DNA from 4 places in the Rahnella sp. PD4 genome. Region 1 is predicted to be linked to each of the others. Evidence: predicted binding sites of a transcription regulator. Region 1 holds the regulator's gene; each other region holds the start of a gene.
The links. Region 1 encodes PurR, which represses purine synthesis genes. Its sites were predicted from a motif close to CANGCAAACGTTTGCNTG; they were not measured.
Positions count from the first base shown of each region.

Region 2: the regulator PurR is predicted to act here: its motif matches at 2,697-2,714, upstream of ACOZIO_RS04615 (L-serine ammonia-lyase).
Region 3: the regulator PurR is predicted to act here: its motif matches at 4,025-4,042, upstream of purE (5-(carboxyamino)imidazole ribonucleotide mutase).
Region 4: the regulator PurR is predicted to act here: its motif matches at 3,801-3,818, upstream of aroL (shikimate kinase AroL).

Region 1 is NZ_JBLZQF010000001.1:863,828-869,621, reverse strand. It holds gene ACOZIO_RS03860 (riboflavin synthase subunit alpha) at 1-294, shown strand, start outside; gene cfa (cyclopropane fatty acyl phospholipid synthase) at 386-1,537, opposite strand; gene punC (purine nucleoside transporter PunC) at 1,892-3,109, opposite strand; gene punR (DNA-binding transcriptional activator PunR) at 3,246-4,151, shown strand; gene purR (HTH-type transcriptional repressor PurR) at 4,187-5,212, opposite strand; gene ACOZIO_RS03835 (YnhF family membrane protein) at 5,517-5,636, shown strand.
Region 2 is NZ_JBLZQF010000001.1:1,010,144-1,015,937, forward strand. It holds gene purT (formate-dependent phosphoribosylglycinamide formyltransferase) at 1-124, shown strand, start outside; gene ACOZIO_RS04600 (YoaH family protein) at 215-394, opposite strand; gene pabB (aminodeoxychorismate synthase component 1) at 556-1,935, shown strand; gene ACOZIO_RS04610 (CoA pyrophosphatase) at 1,932-2,534, shown strand; gene ACOZIO_RS04615 (L-serine ammonia-lyase) at 2,742-4,106, shown strand; gene ACOZIO_RS04620 (EAL domain-containing protein) at 4,560-5,794, shown strand, end outside.
Region 3 is NZ_JBLZQF010000016.1:48,734-54,527, forward strand. It holds gene alkA (DNA-3-methyladenine glycosylase 2) at 1-217, opposite strand, end outside; gene cysS (cysteine--tRNA ligase) at 339-1,730, opposite strand; gene ppiB (peptidylprolyl isomerase B) at 1,958-2,452, shown strand; gene lpxH (UDP-2,3-diacylglucosamine diphosphatase) at 2,464-3,186, shown strand; gene ACOZIO_RS24345 (tRNA-(ms[2]io[6]A)-hydroxylase) at 3,298-3,930, opposite strand; gene purE (5-(carboxyamino)imidazole ribonucleotide mutase) at 4,111-4,620, shown strand; gene purK (5-(carboxyamino)imidazole ribonucleotide synthase) at 4,617-5,681, shown strand.
Region 4 is NZ_JBLZQF010000003.1:501,082-506,875, reverse strand. It holds gene ACOZIO_RS11225 (DUF1177 domain-containing protein) at 1-150, opposite strand, end outside; gene ACOZIO_RS11220 (OPT/YSL family transporter) at 285-1,862, opposite strand; gene ACOZIO_RS11215 (IclR family transcriptional regulator) at 1,924-2,718, opposite strand; gene aroL (shikimate kinase AroL) at 3,257-3,781, opposite strand; gene ACOZIO_RS11205 (class I SAM-dependent methyltransferase) at 4,054-4,632, opposite strand; gene ACOZIO_RS11200 (DUF1471 domain-containing protein) at 4,896-5,171, opposite strand; gene ACOZIO_RS11195 (DUF808 domain-containing protein) at 5,561-5,794, shown strand, end outside.

The DNA of each region.
Region 1 (5,794 bases):
ATCTGGTTTCGCATGCCGCATGAAGATTTGATGAAATATGTATTACATAAAGGTTATATCGGTATTGACGGTATTAGTCTCACTATCGGTGAAGTGACCCGCACCCGTTTTTGTGTGCATTTAATTCCGGAAACATTGCAACGCACGACGTTGGGCACAAAACGTCTGGGTGACAAAATTAATATCGAAATCGACCCGCAAACCCAGGCGATTGTCGATACGGTAGAACGTGTATTAGCCAGCCGTGAAGCGGCTATCGCCACGGCGCAGGCGATGATCGATAAAGCGCAATAGCATCTCAGGCTTTTTATTCGAATAAAAAATGGCGTGCATAAAAAACCGGACGATAAATGTCCGGTTTTTTTTATTGGCAAACCGAAGATCATCAGCGTGGTACGCGGATACCTCCATCAACGCCTTCCGGGCTGAAGACAACCTGCCACAACTGAATATCCCGGGCGCGGAAAGCCCCGGCGCAGGCATTCAGGTAGTAGGTAAACATACGGTGGAAACGTTCACCGTATTTTTCCGCCAGTTCCGGCCAGTGTTTCTGAAAGCGTTCATTCCATGCCATCAGTGTGCGATCATAATCAGCGCCAATATTGTGCCAGTCTTCCATCACAAACAGTGACTCGCTGTTATGTGCAATTTGCTGAACAGAGGGCAGACAGCCGTTGGGAAAGATGTATTTATCAATCCACGGGTCGACATTAAGGTCTGTTTTGTTAGAACCAATGGTGTGCAGCAGGAAAATACCGTCAGGTTTAATATTGCGTTTGGCGACATTAAAATAGGTCTGATAATTTTTCGGACCCACATGTTCAAACATCCCGACAGAAACAATACGGTCAAACTGATCATTCAGGTCACGGTAATCCTGCAGCAGGATAGTGACATCCAGCCCTTCACAGCGTTTTTGAGCCAGTTTTTGTTGTTCAGCAGAAATCGTGACACCTACAACGCTTACGCCATAATTTTTGGCGGCGTACTCAGATAACCCACCCCAACCGCAACCGATATCCAGCAGGCGCTGTCCCGGTTTTAATTGCAGCTTGTCGCAGATCATTTTGAGTTTTGCTTCCTGCGCTTCTTCAAGCGTAGTGGCTTCTTTCCAGTAGCCGCAGGAATATTGCATGTAGGGGTCGAGCATCAGCGTAAATAAATCGTTGCCCAGATCATAATGCTCTTTGCCGACAATCCACGCCCGTTTGCGCGATTGCAAATTAGTCAGGCGTGCTGCGGCGACACGTAAAGTATCTTTGAAATGGTGGGGCAGTTTATTTTCCAAACCGGCACGGATAACACGCTGGAAAAAGATATCCAGACGGTCGCATTCCCACCAACCGTCCATGTAACTTTCACCGAGGCCCAGAGAACCTTCCTGTAAAACACGCTTAAAGAAGTCAGTGTTTTTTACTTTAAGGTCGAAAGGACGATTACCGTTTACCTGAATATCTGCCATCGCCAGCATCTCACTGGCGATCCGATACCATTGATTGTCCTGAATGCTTTGGTCTTCTATACACGATGAACTCATAGCTTCTCCATCACTTTCTCTTCTGACTTATTAACCTGCCGGGAAAAGCAAAGGCTATTTTTGCAGGTCTTTATGAGAACAGACGACTAGCGTCTCGCCCGATATTCGACACCAACAGAGGAAATTAAGAAGAACGCCTGCGCGCCGGAAGACGGGCAGGAAAATCATCCGTGAAAAGTATTCAAAAAATAAGTGTGACACCGTCCGCGCGTCTGGCTTAAGTATGTAATAAAAGTTTTGTAAAAATGCTATTTTATTTGGTTTTGTTGAGTATAGGCTCGCTGGCAGGCATTCTCAATAGTAAATCGTAATCAATGAAAATGCCCGCTAAGTGACTGTTACATTAGGGTATTATCACTGTTGATTTGCGTGCAGAGTCTGAGTTTCCTGCTCCGGTGGCTGCTCATCGTCTCGTACATTTTTATGCTGTAAAGAGAGCCAGCGGCCCAAAACTACCAACAATAGTGTAGACAGCATGATCGTGACTGTCGCCATGAGCGGGTGCACAATAAATGCGGAAACCAGCATGCTGGCAAGGAAGCAAAGCCCAAGCTGCAAGGTATTCTGCAACGCTGCCGCCTTACCTGTATTAGCAGGAAATGGCATTAATGCATTTGCGACAACAATTGGATAGGTTGCACCATTCACCAAAGCCATCAGACAGAAAGGGATCAGCAAACTTGTCAGCCCGGCATCTGTGAACATAGCCACACAGAACAAGGCCACCATACTGATGCCGTAACCAGTCAGTAACCATGGCAGAATTTTATTGCCGTCCAGCCTGTTGATCAGAACACGGCAACCAAAACCACCGAGCAGGAAAGCGATAGTCTGTGGAACATAGCTCAGCCCGATGGCACCGGGTGAATAGCCCATATCGCTCAGGATAAACGGTGAGCCCGTCAGCCACGCAAAGAAACCCGCTGAACAGGCGGCATAAATCATGACATTCCCGCTGTAAACAGGCGATTTCAATAAAGTCGTAAAGCCGGTTTTATCTGCCTTTGCGTCTTTTGCCGGTTTGTTTTCATGCAGAGTCAGCGTCGTCAGCACTAAAGCGATGGCAACGACGGTCAGCAGGGCAAAAATAGCTTCCCAGTCAAAATGATTGAGCACCCAGGCACCCAGCAACGGTGCAAGAGCCGGAGAAAGCGCCACTAACGGCATAATGCTGGCAAAAGTTTTTTTTGCCACATCGGCAGAAAAACGGTCAACAACGATAGCCTGCCAGGTGACTGCGGCAGCACACACGCCTATGGCCTGTAAGAAACGCAGGGCCAGAAGAGCGCGTACATTCTCAACCCAGATAACACCCAGACAGCCGAACGCAAAAAGTATCAGACCAAGAAGCAATACCGGTTTACGGCCGATTCTGTCCGACAGTGGCCCCCACAGCAACTGACCAACAGCAAATCCACCGAGAAAAATGCTCAGACTTGCGCTGATCATCCCGGGGCTGGTCATCAGACTGGTTTGCATGGCACTGAATGCAGGCAGATACATATCGGTGGCTAAAAAGCCCAGCATGCTCAGACCCGCAAGATAGAGCATAAATCCAAAGGAGGGTTTCATTATTGTCTCGTTAATTTATTTATTGCAGATGATGTGACGCAGATTTCATACCGGGGGCGGAGTTTAACGCTTTGATAACAGGCTTGTGAAACGTTAATATTTGCACTCTGCTATCAAAAAAATTGAAGGCTGGATTATGTGGTCAGAATACGCTCTCGAAGTGGTTGATGCTGTCGCAAGAACCGGCAGTTTTAGTGCAGCTGCGCAGGACTTACACCGTGTGCCTTCTGCCATCAGTTACACCGTCCGCCAGCTTGAACAATGGCTGGCCGTGCCGTTGTTTGAACGTCGACATCGTGACGTAGTGCTGACGCCAGCGGGAAAGGTTTTTGTCGATGAAGCACGGGTTATGACAAAAAAAATGATAGCCACCCGCCGGCAGTGTCAACAGGTGGCGAACGGCTGGCGCGGCGAATTACGTGTGGCGGTCGACCGGATTGTCAAACCCGCACGGACACGGCGTCTGGTGCTCGATTTTTATCGCCATTTTGCGGATACCGAACTCATTATTCACTCGGAAGTGTTTAACGGTGTCTGGGATGCGTTGGTCGACGGGCGTGCAGACGTGGCGATCGGCGCTACGCGCGCGATACCGGTTGGCGGGCGCTTCAGTTTTCGTGATATGGGATTTATGGACTGGCATTGTGTCGTCAGCCCGCAACATCCGCTGGCGCAGCTATCCGGTGCGCTGAACGATGATCAACTGCGACCTTATCCGGCATTGTGCCTGGAAGATACTTCCCGGACATTGCCTAAGCGTGATACCTGGACGCTCGATAACCAGCGGCGTCTGGTCGTGCCGGACTGGACCTGTGCGCTGGAATGCCTGACTGAGGGTTTATGCGTGGGTATGATGCCGGTTCACCGGGTCATGCCGTGGATTGAACAGGGAAAATTACAGGTGCTGGCACTGGAGAATATATTCCCTGACAGCCCGTGCTGCCTGACGTGGGATCAAAGCAATCCTTCACCTTCACTGAGCTGGCTGTTGGAATACATGGGCGATACAGACACCATGAATCAGGAATGGCTGCGCGATTAGAACAAACGCCTGCACAGGCAGGCGTTTGTTATTTGTTAACGACGGTAATCGCGGTACGGGCCGTCGGCGACTGAACGGCGCTCGACCAGTTTCGGATGCACTTCGATGGTCTGGGACTCTTCACGCTTACTGACAATTCTGTCCAGTAACATCGTAAAGGCCATTTCACCCAGACGTTCTTTCGGCTGATGCACGGTTGTCAGCGCCGGGGAGAAGTAACGGGCGTTACGCACATTGTCGTACCCGATCACGGAAATATCCTGAGGAACGCGAAGGCCGAGTTCGTCTGCGGCACAAATTGCACCCATTGCCATCACATCGCCGCCGCAAAATACGGCAGTCGGACGATGCTTCTGCATCAGAATCTTATGCATTGCCTGGTAGCCAGACTCTGGTTCGAAATCACCCTGAACTACCCATTCGTCACGAAGAGGAATATTGGCTTCAGTCAGTGCTTTCACAAAACCCTGGAAGCGGCCGCCGCCGGTATTACGCGCCAGTTGCCCGGGGATCACGCCAATATCACGATGACCGCGTTCAATCAGATAACGACCGGCCATGTAACCACCTTCGAAAGCGTTATCGATAATGCTGTCGGTAAAGTTCTTGCGTGCTTCACCCCAGTCCATGACCACCATGGGAATCGAGCGGTACTCTTCGAGCATATTGAGCAATTCATCAGGGTATTCCGCGCACATCACCAGCAAGCCGTCGACGCGTTTTTGCGCCAGCATTTGCAGGTAGGCCTGTTGTTTCTCCAGGTTATTATGCGAGTTACACAAAATCAGCGTATAGCCTTTGGAGAAGCAGCTGTTTTCCACGGCTTCAATCACTTCGGCAAAATAGGGCGCTTCGCTTGAGGTGGCCAGCAGGCCGATGGTTTTAGTGTTATTGACCTTCAGACTGCGGGCTACAGCACTCGGAGAGTAATGTAACTCTTTGATTGCAAGGAGAACCGCTTCTTTGGTTTCTTCGGCGACGAAACGTGTTTTATTGATGACGTGCGACACGGTTGTAGTGGAAACGCCAGCGCGCTTTGCGACATCTTTAATCGTTGCCATGTAAACAATGACTCCTGAACTCACGTGCTTCAGCACGTTAGCATTATGTTAATCGTTTGCCTGCGAGGATTTAACTGCTGGCTTCTCAAAGGGCAGTGAAATCATTGGGTGGATTCTTCAGAATGAGGCGCGAAATGCTCTCGGGTGAAATCGACCGGCACACAGACGTGTTAACCGACAATTTTCTCTTATAATGCAGGAAAGTGGAAGCAAAATTCTCAGGAACGCATTGTCATTCAACACAAGATTTTAAAGGTTAATTATGAGAAAATGCGTTGGCACACAATGAGTGTGGTATTAAGAAATGCCACAATTTGATCCGAAAGGGGGTTTGATGGACAGCAACCTGAAATTATCGTTGATCACCACGGTATGCGCTTTGCTTATGATTATCGCTTTCAGCTTCACTGCAATAATGAACTGATTCAATAAGTGATCCGCCATAAAAAAGGGCGACGCCTGTCACAGGCGTCGCCCTTTTCAATGTTACGCAGTGACCGTTACCGCCGATGTTCTTCCCTGCAGAAACGCTTCGTTAAATGCTATTCAATGGCTGATTAGCGAACCTTCAGACTTAACGAA
Region 2 (5,794 bases), 150 kb from region 1:
GTTCGGTAAGCCGGAAATCAGCGGCAAGCGTCGTCTGGGTGTGGCGCTGGCAATTGCGGACAACGTTGAGGACGCCGTGGAACAGGCCAAACAGGCTGCGGCTGCGGTAGTCGTTAAAGGCTAAGCCATTTCCGACGCTGAGATGAAAAAAAACCGGACGCCTGAAAAGGGTCCGGTTTTTCTTTGCGGGAAAGAAGCTCCCCCGGCTCAGTACTTATTCGTCTTCGTCATCAAAAATGACGGTCACACGGTCGCCTTTATGCGTTTCGCGAATTTCTTCTGCTACGGTCGCAATGGCTTCGCCGCTGCTCATACCGGTTTCCATTAACTGGCGGATACGATCGGCGGCCTGTTCTTGTTCATGATGTGATAATGAAGGCATACCTGTCAGCATGGGAGTGTCCTGTTGTACGGGTGATAATGAAAGCCCGCGCAGTGCGGGGTTGCACAGTATACGCCTTATTAACGCAAATCGCCTGCGCTGCTTTCAGGCAGGCCGATCTGTGTTAGGATCCGAGAAAATACGTCATTGCGCCAGAGAAACCCGTATCCGTCATGCAATCCGCTCAGCCCGTTGTTTTCCATTCACTACCCTATCAGCCCGACGCATTAACCGAAGGGTTTGCGCCGCTTTCAGTTTTGCCATGGGCCATGTTGCTGCATTCCGGTTCGGCACAGCATCAGCATAATCGTTTCGATATTCTGGTCGCCGATCCGCTGATCACGCTCACCACACGTGGCGCGATAACACAGATTGAGCACAACGGCATGACCGAAACGCGGGAAGAAGATCCGTTTGCATTACTGGAAGAGCAACTGACGGTAGCCGGTTTACAGGCAGAACGTACCGCAGATTTTCCTTTTCTGGGCGGTGCACTGGGCCTGTTTGGTTATGATCTGGGACGTCGTATAGAAACACTGCCGGAAACGGCTGCGCGGGATATTAACCTGCCGGATATGGCGGTGGGGATTTATAACTGGGCCCTGATTGCTGATCACCATTTACAGCGTCTGACGCTGATTTGTCACGGTGACATTTCTGAACGTTTAGGTTGGCTGACAGAGTATCAGCGCCCCGCTGCTCCCCGGGCATTTTTCCGTTTACATGCGCCATGGCGGGCGAATATGTGCCGTGAGGAATACGGTGAAAAATTCCGTAAGATTCAGGAATATATTCACAGCGGTGATTGCTACCAGATTAACCTGGCGCAACGGTTTTCAACAGAATACAGTGGCGACGAATGGCAGGCTTTCCTGCGCCTCAGTCAGGCTAACCGTGCCCCTTTCTCCGCATTTCTGCGTCTCGCGGAAAATGCCGTTCTTTGCCTTTCACCTGAGCGTTTTATCTGGCTTAAAGACGGGCAGATCCAGACCCGGCCAATTAAAGGTACTATGCCCCGCTGCGCAGATCCGACTGAGGATGCACGGCAGGCAGAACGGCTGGCCGCATCGGAAAAGGATCGCGCCGAAAACCTGATGATTGTCGATTTGCTGCGTAATGATATTGGTCGCGTGGCGATACCCGGCAGTGTAAGGGTCCCGGAACTGTTCGTAGTCGAGCCCTTCCCCGCCGTACACCATCTGGTCAGCACTGTCACCGCACGTTTGCCGGAAACCTGTCACGCCAGCGCCTTGCTGCGTGCCTGTTTCCCCGGCGGCTCGATTACCGGTGCACCCAAAGTACGCGCCATGGAAATCATTGAGGAACTTGAACCACAACGGCGCAACGGCTATTGCGGCAGCATTGCGTATCTGAGCTGCTGCGGCACGATGGACAGCAACATTACCATCCGCACGCTGCTCACCGCGCAGGGTAAAATTTACTGCTGGGCGGGCGGCGGGATCGTCGCAGACAGTCAGGAACAGGCGGAATATCAGGAAACTTTTGATAAAATCGCCCGTATTCTGCCCGAATTAGGAGACATACAGCCGTGACGCTGCAGGCACAACACACGCCCTTACCGACGTTTTCACCTGCTGTGGAAGATTTCATTCTGCGTTTTCAGTTGCAGCCGCCGCGCAGGCCCGCTGCAGCCTTGCGCGGAACCCGCCATGCTGCTGTGTTGATACCGATTATCTGCCGTCCGGAACCCACCCTTTTACTGACGCGCCGCGCCGATCAGTTGCGTAAACACCCTGGTCAGGTAGCGTTTCCGGGGGGTGCAGCAGATGCGACCGATGCATCCATTATTGCGACCGCATTACGTGAAGCACATGAAGAGGTCGCGATCCCGCCTGAACAGGTTTATGTATTAGGAACATTATCACCGCAGGACAGCAGCAGCGGTTTCCAGGTCACACCGGTTATCGGACTGCTGCCTGTGGATGTTCCGCTACATCCGGCTGAAGATGAAGTTGCCGAATTGTTTGAAATGCCGTTGCGGGAAGCGTTTGATCTGACACGTTATTACCCTCTGGATATTCACCGCCGAGGCATTCATCACCGGGTGTATCTATCCTGGTATCAGCAGCAATTTGTCTGGGGACTGACGGCGGGAATCATTCGTCAGTTGGCCCGGCAGGTTGAAGCCTGAGCCCGCTGATTACATTTCGATCACACTTTTGCATCAAATAAGTTTATTTCATGCGAAAAATGAAACTTTTGCCTCTCAGCCCTTTTAAACTATAAGTCTATCCATAGGAATAAGAGACCCGTCCATAAAGACAGTCTCTGATGTTTTTTCATTTATGGAAGCCAGGGATCCCGTTCCCTGCCGCAATCTATTACAGGAGTATTCGACGTGATTAGCGTTTTCGACATGTTCAAGGTCGGGATTGGCCCTTCCAGTTCCCACACTTTGGGCCCGATGAAAGCAGGGAAACAGTTCGCTGATGATCTGCTGGAAAAGGGCATGATGCCTGCCGTTACGCGTGTCGCCGTGGACGTTTTTGGTTCTTTGTCACTCACCGGTAAAGGCCACCACACTGATATCGCCATTATTTTAGGTCTGGCGGGTAACCAGCCAGATACCGTCGACATCGACGGCATTCCCCATTTTATCCGCGACGTTGAGCAACGAGAGCGCCTGCCGCTGGGCGAAACCCACCATGAAGTCGATTTCCCACGCGATACCGGTATGGTGTTCCGCGGGGAGAATTTGCCACGCCATGAAAACGCCATGCAGATTCACGCTTTTGCTGGCGACAAAATGATTTACAGCAAGACCTATTACTCAGTCGGCGGCGGCTTTATCGTGGATGACGAGCATTTCGGTCAGCCGGTGCTGGATGAAGTGACCGTGCCCTACAGCTTTAATTCGGCCAGTGAAATGCTGGCAAAATGTAAAGAAACCGGATTGTCATTATCCGGTCTGATGATGAAGAATGAGCTGGCGCAGCACAGTAAGCAGGACATTGAGCAGTATTTTGAGAAAATCTGGCACACCATGCAGGCCTGTATTGATCGCGGCCTGAACACCGAAGGCGTTCTGCCCGGCCCGCTGCGGGTACCGCGTCGGGCTTCTGCCCTGCGCCGGATGCTGGTGTCTAACGATAAACTCTCCAGTGATCCGATGAACGTGATCGACTGGGTGAATATGTTTGCCCTCGCGGTTAACGAAGAAAACGCGGCAGGCGGACGTGTCGTGACGGCACCAACCAATGGCGCATGCGGCATTGTGCCTGCGGTGCTGGCGTATTATGACCAGTTCATTCAGTCGGTCAGTCCGGACATTTATCTGCGCTATTTCCTGACTTCCGGCGCTATCGGTATCTTGTATAAAATGAACGCATCGATTTCAGGCGCAGAAGTCGGCTGTCAGGGTGAAGTCGGGGTAGCCTGTTCAATGGCGGCGGCAGGCCTGACGGAATTGTTGGGCGGCAGCCCGGAACAGGTGTGTGTCGCGGCCGAAATTGGTATGGAACATAATCTGGGATTAACCTGTGACCCGGTTGCCGGTCAGGTTCAGGTGCCCTGCATAGAACGCAATGCTATCGCGTCAGTAAAAGCCATTAACGCTGCCAGAATGGCGTTACGCCGTACCAGTGAGCCGAGAGTTTCACTGGATAAAGTCATTGAGACGATGTATGAAACCGGTAAGGATATGAATTCCAAATACCGGGAAACCTCACGCGGGGGTCTGGCGATTAAGGTTCAGTGCGACTGATTCGGTCAAAAATGAGATTTTCCTGCGGTATGTTCGGGTTGTATAATTTTCGACCTGCTTACCACAGGAAATACCCCCTGGCGGGTAGCCAGCAGCAATAAAACCTTCGCTAACAACAACCCGTTGTATTATCAATAAAAAAGGGTAGTGAGACTTGCATTATACCCTGCAGGTACGGCATGCTGATTTCCGCCTGTTTTTCCCAGTCCGAACCTCTTCTTATTACATCTGCTAAATGTCGGAAATGGCCAGGAAAAACCCAAGTGACACTGTCACCTGCACTATTTTTTTGATTTGAACAGAGAAATATACGGAGTTTGCTGCAACTCAGGCCGGGCGGCAGACGATTTACAGCGACTCTCTATAAAAACGAAATGGCTGTTACGCATCGGTAACCCTTTAAAAATAATAATTTTGAGCCTGCATTTAACACGGGATAAAAGGATTAGAACGATGCTGTTCTCCCAGACCGGACTTGCGAAATATCGTTACTATCGCATTGCGCTCGCCAGTGCGATGGGAATATGTACGCTGCTTCTCACGCTGGGCATTCGTATCTACGAACAAGCTCAGGTTATCGCCAAAGATCAGCAGCGGGTAGCGTTTCACACCGTTGAAAAACTGGAAAAATTGCTTGAGCCCGCATCTCCGGCCGGCAAAGTAATGCCTTTCGATACCACGCTCAGCTGTAACGTGCTGCAGCCCTTGTTGCAACAAACCGTTGCACGGATGCAAACATTGCGTTCAATCAGTCTCGTCAGCAACGGCATTATTACTTGTTCAAGCCTGGTAGGTTCGCTGGATCTGAATTTTAACGACACCCTGCCTGCGTTCGCACAAGGCAAAACCCAGCTTGAGTTACGTGCGTCGAAATGGAGCCGTGTCGATACACCGACGCTGGTTTTATGGCATCCGGCGGCACCGGATAATCTTAACGGCGAACTGTTTATCTATAACATCGGCATCTTGTCGAATTTCCTGCTGGAACCCCAACCGCCTTATGCCAGCCACATAGTCCTCAACGTCGGGCAGCGAAATCTCGAATACGGCAAAAAGGCCATCGCCAGTTCCAGCGCCTTGCCGCAACCGCCTCTGCTGAGTGTCCGCTCGGGAAAATATGATTTTTCGGTCTCTATTTATGGAGATCAAGCCAGCACCCTGGCATGGAAGGAACTCTTTTCACATCTGCCGCTGTCAGTTCTGATAAGCCTGCTGACAGCAACAGCCGTTTATCTGTTCTCAGGCAGCCGCATCAGCCTGGCTTATCCGATCAGCCACGGCATTTCCAAGCGCGAGTTTAAAGTCTATTGCCAGCCCATTATCAACAGCACGGACGGCCGCTGTATCGGGGTGGAAACGCTGATGCGCTGGAAGAACCGCCGTCAGGAATGGGTATCGCCTGACGTATTTATCCCTCTGGCTGAACAGCACGGCTTAATCATTGCACTGACACGCTATCTTATTAAGACAGTCGCTGAAAATTTGTCAGTCTTTCCTGCAACGCCGGGTTTTTACGTCAGTATCAATGTTGCAGCACAGCACTTCACGAATATGGAAATTGTTGATGACATCCGAAAGCTGTGGCTTCCGGCGCAGCCATCAGTTTCTCTCATGCTGGAACTGACGGAGCGGACACGGTTACAGGAATTACGTGCTGCCGAAATTTCACAATTAAAAGAAATGGGAAT
Region 3 (5,794 bases), on a different contig from region 1:
CCGGCGAGAGCGACGCCGACACTTCCAGCTCAACGCCATGTTGCTCAGGCAACGGACGCAGCCGCAACCAGCCTGTCAGCCGTTCACCATTGTGCATCACTGCCAGCGTGCGCTGATAATATTCGCCGTCCTGCTGTTCGACGCCCTGCAACGCACGTACGCCGAGAAAAGTCGTCATCCATTGCCAGTCATACGGAGGCTGATACGTCAGAAGCATTCGGGTCACAGGGTAATCCTTATAAAAAAGCCTCCAAAAAGGAGGCTGTTGAGATCACGCCTCTCCAAAATAACTGGAGTTGCAGCAAGGCACACTGCTGCAGCTTCAGGTATGAAGGAGATTACTTGCGGCGCCAGGTGGTTCCGGCAGCGCCATCTTCTAACACGATACCCATTTCATTGAGACGATCGCGCGCTTTGTCCGCCATGCCCCAGTCTTTGCTGGCACGGGCATCGTTACGTTGTTTGATCAACGCTTCGATTTCAGCCACTTCGTCGTCATTATCCGCCTGTGCGCCGGACTTGAGGAACTGCTCCGGATCCTGTTCCAGCAGGCCAAGTACACCTGCCAGCTGGCGCAGTTCGGCGGCCAGTCCGTTTGCCGCAGACAGGTCTTCCGCTTTCAGGCGGTTGATGTCACGCGCCATATCGAACAGCACAGAATAAGCTTCCGGCGTATTGAAATCGTCGTCCATAGCCGCACGGAAACGCGCAACGAAAGCCTCACCACCGGCTGGCGTTGCAGCAGCATCGGTCCCGCGCAGCGCGGTGTAAAGACGCTCCATTGAGGTACGCGCCAGTTTCAGATTCTCTTCGCTGTAATTCAGCTGGCTGCGGTAATGACCCGACATCAGGAAATAGCGCACACTTTCAGCATCGTAATATTTCAGCACGTCGCGCACCGTAAAGAAGTTATCCAGCGATTTGGACATCTTTTCACGATCAATCATCACCATACCGGAGTGCATCCAGGTATTCACATACGGACCGTCATGCGCGCAGCTTGACTGTGCAATTTCGTTTTCATGGTGCGGGAACATCAGATCAGAACCGCCGCCGTGAATGTCGAAATGCGCGCCGAGCTGTTTGCAGTTCATGGCAGAACATTCGATATGCCAGCCCGGGCGACCTTCGCCCCACGGTGATGTCCAGCTCGGCTCGCCCGGCTTAGACATTTTCCACAACACAAAATCCATCGGATTGCGTTTCACGTTAGCTTCAACTTCAACGCGTGCGCCAGCCTGTAACTGATCCAGATCCTGACGGGACAACACGCCGTAATCCGGATCACTTTCCACCCAGAACATCACGTCGCCGTTCGACGCGACATAAGCATGGTCGCGGTCAATCAGCTTCTGCACGATATCGATGATCTCATCAATGTGCCGCGTCGCACGCGGTTCCGCGTCCGGTGGCAAAATGTTCAGTGAGGCAAAATCAGCGTGCATTTCCGCGATCATACGATCGGTTAGCGACATGAAAGTTTCGCCATTTTCAGCGGCACGTTTAATGATTTTGTCGTCGATATCGGTAATGTTGCGCACATATTTCAGGTCATAACCGAGGTAGCGCAGATAACGTGATACCACGTCGAAAGACACAAAGGTGCGACCATGGCCGATATGACACAGGTCGTAAACAGTGATCCCACACACGTACATACCGACTTTACCGGCATGAATTGGCTTGAATTCCTCTTTTTGGCGACTCAGGGTATTAAAAATCTTCAGCATCAGGCTATTCCGTGTGTTGGGCGTAGAAAATGACGTTGACGCGTTTAAGCGACACTAACGCGTATAATATAACGAAAATGATTTCACCGAAACGCCATAAGGCCACCGGACGGGCTTTAGTCATCACAAAGCCACTGCTGACGGCAACTTTTGAGTTATGGTATAAGAAAAGGCTATAGTAGCCGCTCTTACTAAGAGCACACATCAACATTAGCAGGATGATAAATATGGTCACTTTCCACACTAACCACGGCGACATCGTCATTAATACTTTCGCTGACAAAGCGCCAGCCACCGTTGAAAACTTCCTGAACTATTGCCGTAAAGGCTTCTACGACAACACTATTTTCCACCGTGTGATTAACGGTTTCATGATCCAGGGCGGCGGTTTTGAACCAGGCATGAACCAGAAAAACACCGATGCGCCTATCAATAATGAAGCAGACAATGGTCTGAAAAATACCAAAGGCACGCTGGCAATGGCGCGTACCAACGATCCGCACTCCGCCACGGCCCAGTTCTTCATCAACGTCACTGACAACGATTTCCTGAACCACAGCGGCAAAAATGCGCAAGGTTGGGGTTACTGCGTATTCGCAGAAGTGGTCGAAGGCATGGATGTGGTTGACGCGATCAAAGCCGTCAAAACCGGCCGCAGCGGCATGCACCAGGACGTTCCAAAAGAAGATGTTGTGATCAAAAGCGTCACAGTCAGCGAATAATCAACGTCGGGATGACCACGTTTTTTATTGCAGATATCCATCTTTGCGCACAGGAACCGGCAATCACTGCCGGTTTTCTGCGTTTTCTGCGCGAAGATGCGCCGCAGGCTGATGCCCTGTACATTCTCGGTGACCTGTTTGAAGCCTGGATAGGCGACGATGATCCGCAGCCGCTTCATGCCGAGATCGCCGCAGCACTCAATCAGTTACACCAGCAAGGCGTACCCTGCTTTTTCATTCATGGTAACCGCGATTTTCTGCTCGGCAGACGCTTCGCACGCGACAGCCTGATGACATTGCTGCCGGAAAAAAAAGTGCTTGAGCTGTATGGCCGCCGCGTCCTGATCCTGCACGGTGATACCCTGTGTACCGATGATGTCGCGTATCAAAATTTCCGCAAAAAAGTCCACAACCCGCTGATCCAAAAACTTTTCCTGATGCTGCCGCTGAAATGGCGGCTGGCGATTGCCGCCAGAATGCGCGCCAACAGCAAAGCCTCAAATCAGGGTAAGTCACTGGATATTATGGATGTGAACCCGCAGGCAGTGATCAGCGAAATGCAGACGTCAGGCGTAGAATGGATGATTCACGGCCATACCCATCGTCCGGCGATCCACGAGGTGGCGTTGCAGAATAAAACCGGGCACCGGGTGGTACTCGGTGCCTGGCACGAAGAAGGCTCGATGGTCAAGGTGACTGCCGACAACGTGGAACTGATCAGCTTCCCGTTTTGAGTCACCCTCCCATTACCCTGAATAATGTTGAGTTGCCGAAGGCAACAAGTTTGTGAATCCCCGGGAGCTTAGCTGGCTCAGTGACCAGGACGAATGAACGCAGTCAACATATCAGCAGCCTGAAGTATGAAGGGTAACAGGTACGCCGCTGTGGAAGCGGAATTGCTCATCCGGCGTGAGGATCAGTTCCGCTTCAATTCTGCCAAACTCCTCTACCCGTTCACGGATATCCGTTCCGGCATACTGTTCTGCCAGCGCCAGGTAATCGGCAAAATGCCGTGATTCAGAACGCAGCAGTGAGGTATAAAAGCGCGATAAGGTTTCATCGAGATGTGGCGCAATTTTGGCAAAGCGCTCGCAGGAACGCGCTTCGATGTACGCTCCGATAATCAGCCGGTCAACCAGAATATTCAGATCATCATGATGACGGGTATGTTTGATCATCCCGCTGGCATAGCGCGACGGTGAAAGCTGGGTATAAGTAATATTGCGTTTTTGCATGATTTCCACCACCTGCTCAAAGTGGTGAAGCTCTTCCCGTGCCAGACGGGCCGCGCAAAACAGCAGTTCAGTGCGCTCAAGATATTTGGTCATCAGGCTCATCGCCGTTGCCGCCGCTTTCTTTTCACAGTTGGCGTGATCAATCAGCATCACCGTCTGATTTTCCAGCGCCACATCGACCCAGATAGCAGGGGTTTCACAGTGAAGAAAATCATAAATCGGTGCCAGTAAAGCCTGCGTCATAAATCAGTTTCCAGTCAGATTTGTCATTAACAGCGTGAGGGGGATTATACAAATCTGCCGCCAACTTCTCATCAAAAATGCGCGGTTTTCCGGCGACGCAACCGTTTTCCTCCCTCACGGAGCATGCTATCATTTGCGCCCTCGCAGTTTCTATTTCCGAATCACAGGAGCTTTACAGACATGTCATCCAACGTTACCCCGGCAAAAATCGCCATCGTTATGGGGTCAAAAAGTGACTGGGCGACCATGCAGTTCGCCGCCGACGTCCTCACAACGCTGAATATTCCTTTCCATGTCGATATCGTCTCCGCTCACCGTACGCCGGACAAGTTATTTACTTTCGCTGAGCAGGCTTCCGCTAACGGATTTGATGTGATCATCGCGGGTGCCGGTGGCGCAGCGCATTTACCGGGCATGCTGGCGGCGAAGACGCTGGTACCGGTGTTGGGTGTTCCGGTGCAAAGTGCGGCACTCAGTGGCATCGACAGCTTATATTCCATCGTGCAGATGCCGCGTGGCATTCCGGTCGGTACGCTGGCGATTGGTAAAGCGGGTGCGGCTAACGCGGCGCTACTGGCGGCACAGATTCTGGCGCTGCATGATGCTGAAATCGCCAAAAATCTGGCGACATGGCGCACTACACAAACGGACGAAGTGCTGAATAATCCCGATCCGCGGGAGGAAGCATGAAACCGGTTTGCGTACTCGGAAACGGCCAGTTAGGCAGAATGCTGCGTCAGGCCGGTGAACCACTGGGCATCGCCGTATATCCCGTCGGCCTGGATGCCGAGCCGGAAGCCGTACCGTATCAGCAAAGCGTCATCACTGCTGAAATCGAGCGCTGGCCGGAAACTGCCCTGACCCGTGAACTGGCGACGCATAATGCGTTCGTCAACCGCGATATTTTCCCGCGTCTGGCCGACCGCCTGACGCAAAAACAGTTACTGGATCAACTCGGCCTGGCAACCGCACCATGGCAATTGCTGGCCGATGTTGCCCAATGGCCGCAGGTTTTCTCACAGCTGGGTGAACTGGCGATTGTGAAACGTCGTGTTGGCGGTTACGACGGCCGGGGTCAGTGGCGTCTGCGTTCAGGCGAAGAAAATACGCTGCCGCAGGATTGCTACGGCGAATGCATCGTTGAGCAGGGCATCAATTTCTCCGGTGAAGTCTCGCTGGTGGGTGCGCGCGGACACGACGGCAAAACGGTCTTTTATCCGCTGACCCACAACCTGCATCAGGACGGTATTTTGCGCACCAGCGTTGCGCTGCCACAGCCGGATGCTAATCTGCAACGGCAGGCAGAAGGCATGCTGTCGGCCATCATGAACGAACTGAAATATGTCGGCGTGATGGCGATGGAATGTTTCGTGGTCAGCGAAGGGTTGCTGATCAACGAGCTGGCGCCGCGTGTGCATAACAGCGGACACTGGACGCAAAACGGCGCATCCTACAGTCAGTTTGAAATGCATCTGCGCGCCATTCTCGATCTGCCACTGCCGAAACCGGTAGTGAGTTCGCCGTCGGTGATGGTGAATCTGATTGGCACCGATGTATCAGAAAAATGGCTGAGTCTGCCGCTGGTCAATCTACACTGGTATGAGAAAGACGTGCGTCCGGGTCGTAAAGTCGGACACCTGAATCTCAACGACGCCAGCGCCAGCCTGCTGAAAGACACTCTCAACGCACTGGTCCCGATGCTGCCGCCAGAATACGCCAGCGGCATTGAATGGGCAGTTGATAAGCTTTGATTTGATCGACTCCCTCCCCTGCGATGAACTGAACCCCGAATGTTGGACTTTTTAAACCTTCATTCGGAGTTCATATGAAATACAATTTTCAAATCAAACTTATGGCCGTCAGG
Region 4 (5,794 bases), on a different contig from region 1:
CACAAAATCAGTGCCACCTTTCGGGCCGTCAGCGCGGTGTGTGCTGGCGGTGATCTCAGGATAGCGGGCAAATAAGTCCACAATGTCCTGACCACTGACATGCGCACTGTCAATCAGTTCGAATACCGTTAGTGTCTGCTGCAAACTCATCACAAAGCCCTCTTAAAACATCGCGACCGGCGTATATCACGCAGTAGCCAAACGGTCGCGGGCGCTGTTCGTCGGGGAACAGTCAGGTGTTTAATACTGGCTGAACATCAGCCCTGGTGTTGGTGCGGTACTCACTACTTTTTGGCACTGAAAATCGAGGTGAAGAAGCTGTAGAGTGCGTCACCGGCAATAAAACCCGCCGCCAGCACTTCCATGGGCGTACGCCCTTTTTCACCCCAGATGCGGATAATGATAATGCGCAATACGATGCCGCAGACCACGGCCCATCCGGCCATGACGCTGTTGATCAACAAACCGGTCGCCAGCAGCACGCCAAGCTGACGTTTCGGGCCGCCAATCAGCTGAATCAATGCGCCCGGAATTGCCCAGATCAGCAGACTGTGCGCAATGCCCGGCTGGGCTCCGGCCTGAATAGTTTTGGCATAAACCCGCGCAACCGGCGGCACTAAATCCTGGGCGAAATAACCGTAATGAGCGTACCACACCACCGGAATGGCGATGATAAATGCCAGCAGTGCGGCGAATAACTGGATCCGGCGGCCATAAAGTTCAGCCTGCAAATCTTTGCCATAACCGCGCAAAATGAATCCGGCTTTCAGGTCAAAGCCCATATCCGCAAATGCCGGACCCGTTGCGGCGGTAAAACCGGTCAGCACGCACAACGCCAGCGGCGGGAAGCCAATCAGAATGCCGATAATTAAGGTAATCAGCGCCACAGCAAAGGCAGGGAACCAGCCGGAGTGCATCGCGGCAATACCTACGATCAGCTCATGGAAGAAGGCGGCAAACGCAGCGTAAATCACGAACGCAATCAGCATGCCGACCGACATTTCACTGTACAACCCGCCCGCCAGCGCCAGCAGTGCGGCGATGGCGATATAACCGAATGCGCCCAGGCCGAGCGCTTTACACACCTCTTTCGCCGGTTGAGTAAACGTGGCTTTGGCATCAGCGTTTTTAGCACGCACAACCTGAATCACCTGCAGCAGAGACACCAGCCCCGCGCCGACCATCATACCGTGCGGAATATACAAGGCGTTGAGATCCAGTCCGGCAACCGGCTGCGCATACGCGCGGATCAGCAGGCCGATACCAAACATGCTGAGCGCCCAGATGTTGCCGATAAATGCCGTACCAAAAGCCGCCATCGGGATTTTCAGCATCGCGCCGCCCAGCCCGACAATTACGCCTGCAACCAGCAGCCAGGCCTGACGTCCGCCGTTATCACCGGCTTTGATCGCTTCAGCTGCGGCAACACCGGGTGGCCAGGCATTGCTGGCCGGGAACACTTTGGTGTCAAACAGCCGATAAAGCAGGTAGGCATCAAGTAACATCGCTGCAGCCACACCGGTAAACATCGGCATGATCAGTTGCGGCTGCCCCATGACATAAGGGATAGCGATCGGCATCAGCAAACTGTTTGCCGCACCAAAGGTTGCGGAGGAGATCACGGTTTGCGCCAGGTTCTGTGTGTGAACAGAACGGTAACGGTGAAAAGCCTGCATCGGAATGCGCGCCAGTAACATGGCAAACAGTGCGCCGATAATCGACGTATTTGGCGTAACACCCAACGTGGTAATCAGTTGAACACCGATGATTGCGCCTAAAACAGACAACAGAATCATTACGATGAGCGTGCCAATATCCTTTAGCGGATTCTCCTTATTATTCTTTGCAGATTGATCTGACATAAGGCCCCTGGTGTTGAGCAAGTATTTCACATAGCAAATAATCCGGGTCCGTTACAAGTCATTATCCTGGCGGCTCTGTTGCCGTTTTAGATAAATGCCAATACTCATCACCCAATTTTTCGGCGATTTGCCGGGTTACAGCAATCAGCCCTTCTTTTATTCCTTCCGGAATGTCTTTCCCCTGTGCAGGTGAAGGGAAAGACAAACATAATCCAACGGTCTCATTACGGTGCTTATTAAAAATACTGGTGGCTAAGGTACTTATTCCCAGCAACGTTTCGTTGTTGGCAAATGACACACCGTTCAGCCGGACTTCCGCCAACCGGGATAACAGAACTTCCCTGCTGGCCGGTGAATTAGCAGAATGCACCTGATAGTGACCGCTATAACGTGCGAGAACATCATCATCGGTATACCGCGCAAGAATCGCACGCCCGATGGCAGTTTCATGCGCAGGCAGGAGGCTTCCGGCTGGCGTGACCACTTGCAGATACGTTCTGCCGGGAAACATGCGCATAACCATGATGTCGCGTCCTTCCAGCATGGAAATATAACCCGTGCATTGCGTCAGCTGGCTGAGTTGCGCCATATACGGTGACGCTAAATCGACCAGCGGAGTCGATAAATAATGACTGGAAACAGCCAGTAATAATCGTCCGATCCGGTACAGGCGGCTGTCAGGATCACGTTCCAGCAGTCCTTCTGTTTCCATCGTCATCAGTAACCGGGAAACCGTACTTTTCGGTAATTTTAAATTTTCAACGACATCACTGAACGACAAACCGGGATGCCCCTGACGGATCCCTTGTTTTGAAAATAGCTTCAGTACTGCCGCCGCATTTTCCAATGTAGTCATAAAGGCGCGAGTTCCGCTATATGGAACAAGGTTCCTGTTTAGTTAAATAAAAATTAAAGCTGATACGTGTCAGCGTCAAGTCGTTTATTTTTCACGCAGGATGAAATACACAAAGGAATATGCTTAAAGAAATTCCTAAAGCCATTAGATTGAGAGGAAGGAGAAATAAATGCCGAGTATTAATGAGGTGACTGATGTAAAAACCAGCAGATTATCGTGATTAAATATTACGCAAAATATAAAGAGCGATAGAAGCTTCAATGAGAATAATGGTAACCGACCAGATGGCGGGCATCACTTTGGCATGCTGGCTGAAGAACGACATTATGGATTTCATCATGAGTTCCGCTGTTAAGTAATCACATGGGTTATTATTTTACGCCCACCTATACATCAGTACAATACTTAAGCGTACGTGATCTCCGTCACGTCACATGGCCCGTTTTGTTTACACCGGCTTTTCCCGGAGCCACGGCTCAGAACGCGCAGACATAAAAAAACGAGCCACCGGGCTCGTTTTGTCAGATATCAGGGGAATTCAGCGCGCCATCGACAGCGCCAGTGCATCCATAATCAGATTCACCACCCTCTGCGGCTCCTGAGTTCCGTCAACGACATGATGGGCCGCCTCCTGATAAAGCGCTTCCCGCTCATTCAATACTTCCGTCATTTCTTCCGTGATCGGCTTGCCTGTTAATGTCGGACGCTGATCTTCCAGCGGTGCATCTTCCAGACGATTTGCCAGGGTAGATGCAGGGGAACGCAGATAAATGACAGTACCATTCTGGCCCATAAAGTCGCGATTTTCCCGGGACAGCACCACGCCTCCCCCTGTGGCAACCACGGTGAAGGGCGAGCAAATAGCTTTTAATGTCTCAGTTTCACGACGGCGGAAGCCCTCCCAGCCCTCACGCTCAACAATATCTGCCACGCTGAGGCCAGAAGTACACAGCAACGCCAGATCGGTATCGACAAATTTGTAGCCCAGCGCTTTAGCCAGGGCATTGCCAACGGTTGTTTTACCCGCACCACGTGCGCCGACCATGAAAATGGTTTGTGTCATTACCGCTATCCTTTATTCCCTGGGAGCCGTTAGCCCGCCTGATGAAAATCCATCATCAATATGAAGTATGTGTCAAAAATGGTCATTGTACTGCCCTGCATGCGTACTCGTCAGATAGTACAACAAAAAAGCCTCACTGGCAGATTTTTGTCACCTGCCGGTGAAGCTTCTGTAGCGTTTTATTTACGCCGTTAAGGGCATCATACTGAAAAATCCTTGCTGCGCAACGGCCTGCAATAAGCTTTGCGAGCCCTATCCTCTAAGTTGCTGTATCAGCGGGGTTTACAGATATAGACCAGGGCGGGCGGAAAATTCTTCACTACCCGGATTTTTTTCCAGGTGAAGTAGCGTGATAACAATTTCTCTGACAGAGGGCTGTACTGGAATAAAACCAGCACGCCGTCCTTTTCTTTCAGCTGTTGCCGCGTGGTCTGCAAAATTCTGATACGGGTACGCAGAGGCATCGAGAGCAATGGCAGGCAGGAAAACACAGCATCATACGACGTGCTCATATGCTCGGCTGAATGTGCCATCACCTGTAAACGGCGATCTTTCATCTGATTAAGCTTACGGATAAACGCGGGCTGGATTTCAAAAGCCTCAAGCCGGGCGTCTGCCCGCATACGGCTCAGGATGCGGCGGGTCAGAACGCCGTCCGCCGCGCCAAGTTCGGCAATATCCAGCGATGTCGTCCAGTCAATCTGACTGAGCATCGCATGGCACAACCACGGTGACGAGGGCATAAGGGTTCCCATGGTGCGTGGTGAAGTAATAAAATTCTGCAAATAAAAAAACTGGTTCTGAATCGAAATCCCGGTGTTCTTAATTGTCATTATTGCGGCATTTAACATTTAAACGTCCTCCTGGGGGATATAGACTTCAATATCACTTATAAATTCTTAAGAAATGATTATTAAGAATAAAAAAGTGCCAGGAAGTTTAATATAAATTAAATCCTATGAGATGATTCTCAAAATAAACCGGCGAAGAGAAAAGATAAAAAGAATAAAAAAGGCCAATGTCAGGTGACATTGGCCTTCTCAATTCCCTATAACACGATTGAGCCTAATAAAAATCAGATAAATCAAGCGTTTCGCTTTAAAATATCTGCTTATTATTTATACAACTCAACACTGGCACGGGTCAGACTTGAATCCCCCGGGGTATCCGCACCAATCACACGGTAGTGGCTCGCCCCTTTGTCGCTGGCAATCTGGTTCAGCTGGTCGTGCAAACTGCCCGGGATGGTGCTAGGCGCACTGACGGACACCATGCCCAGTGACTGATAAGTACCGCTTTGCGCCTGCATTTCTGAAATAGGCGTCGCAGCCAGGGCAGAAAATGAAGCAACAGTAATAGCAACAGCTGTAATTGCAGGTAACAGTTTCATATTACGCACCTTTCTTTCGTTAGTTTCGTTAATTAATGGGGGCGGAAGCAATCCGTTGAATTAATTATCGCCGAAGCAATGAAAGCGGACGTAATACAATGTAAAGAACTTAAACCATTGTGGTAAAAATAAGGAGAGTATGAAAACAAACATTTCTGCTAGCGTAAGCGCTGGAGAATCAACGATATTTAATGGAGAAAGTATGGAGGAATTTCAAAGTTATTTATAGTTCGCACAACTTTCGCACAAATCGACGCCAGCATGCAATCACTGTTATGATTATTTTGTATGAATTCTCTGTTGCAGTGACCGGCTGTCCTGTCAGGGTTACAGAGTTCGGTTTCCCGCGCGTGCGGAGAACCTTTGCATAATGATAAAAGGGAGTATTTATGGCGGGTGGTAGTCTTCTGGCCTTAATCGATGACATCGCATCGATTCTTGATGATGTAGCGGCGATGAGCAAAGTCGCTGCGAAAAAAACAGCCAGCGTGCTGGGCGATGATTTGGCGCTGAATGCACAACAGGTGACGGGAGTAAAAGCCGATCGGGAATTACCGATCGTCTGGGCGGTAGCCAAAGGCTCAATGATCAACAAAGCCATTCTGGTTCCGCTGGCCTTACTG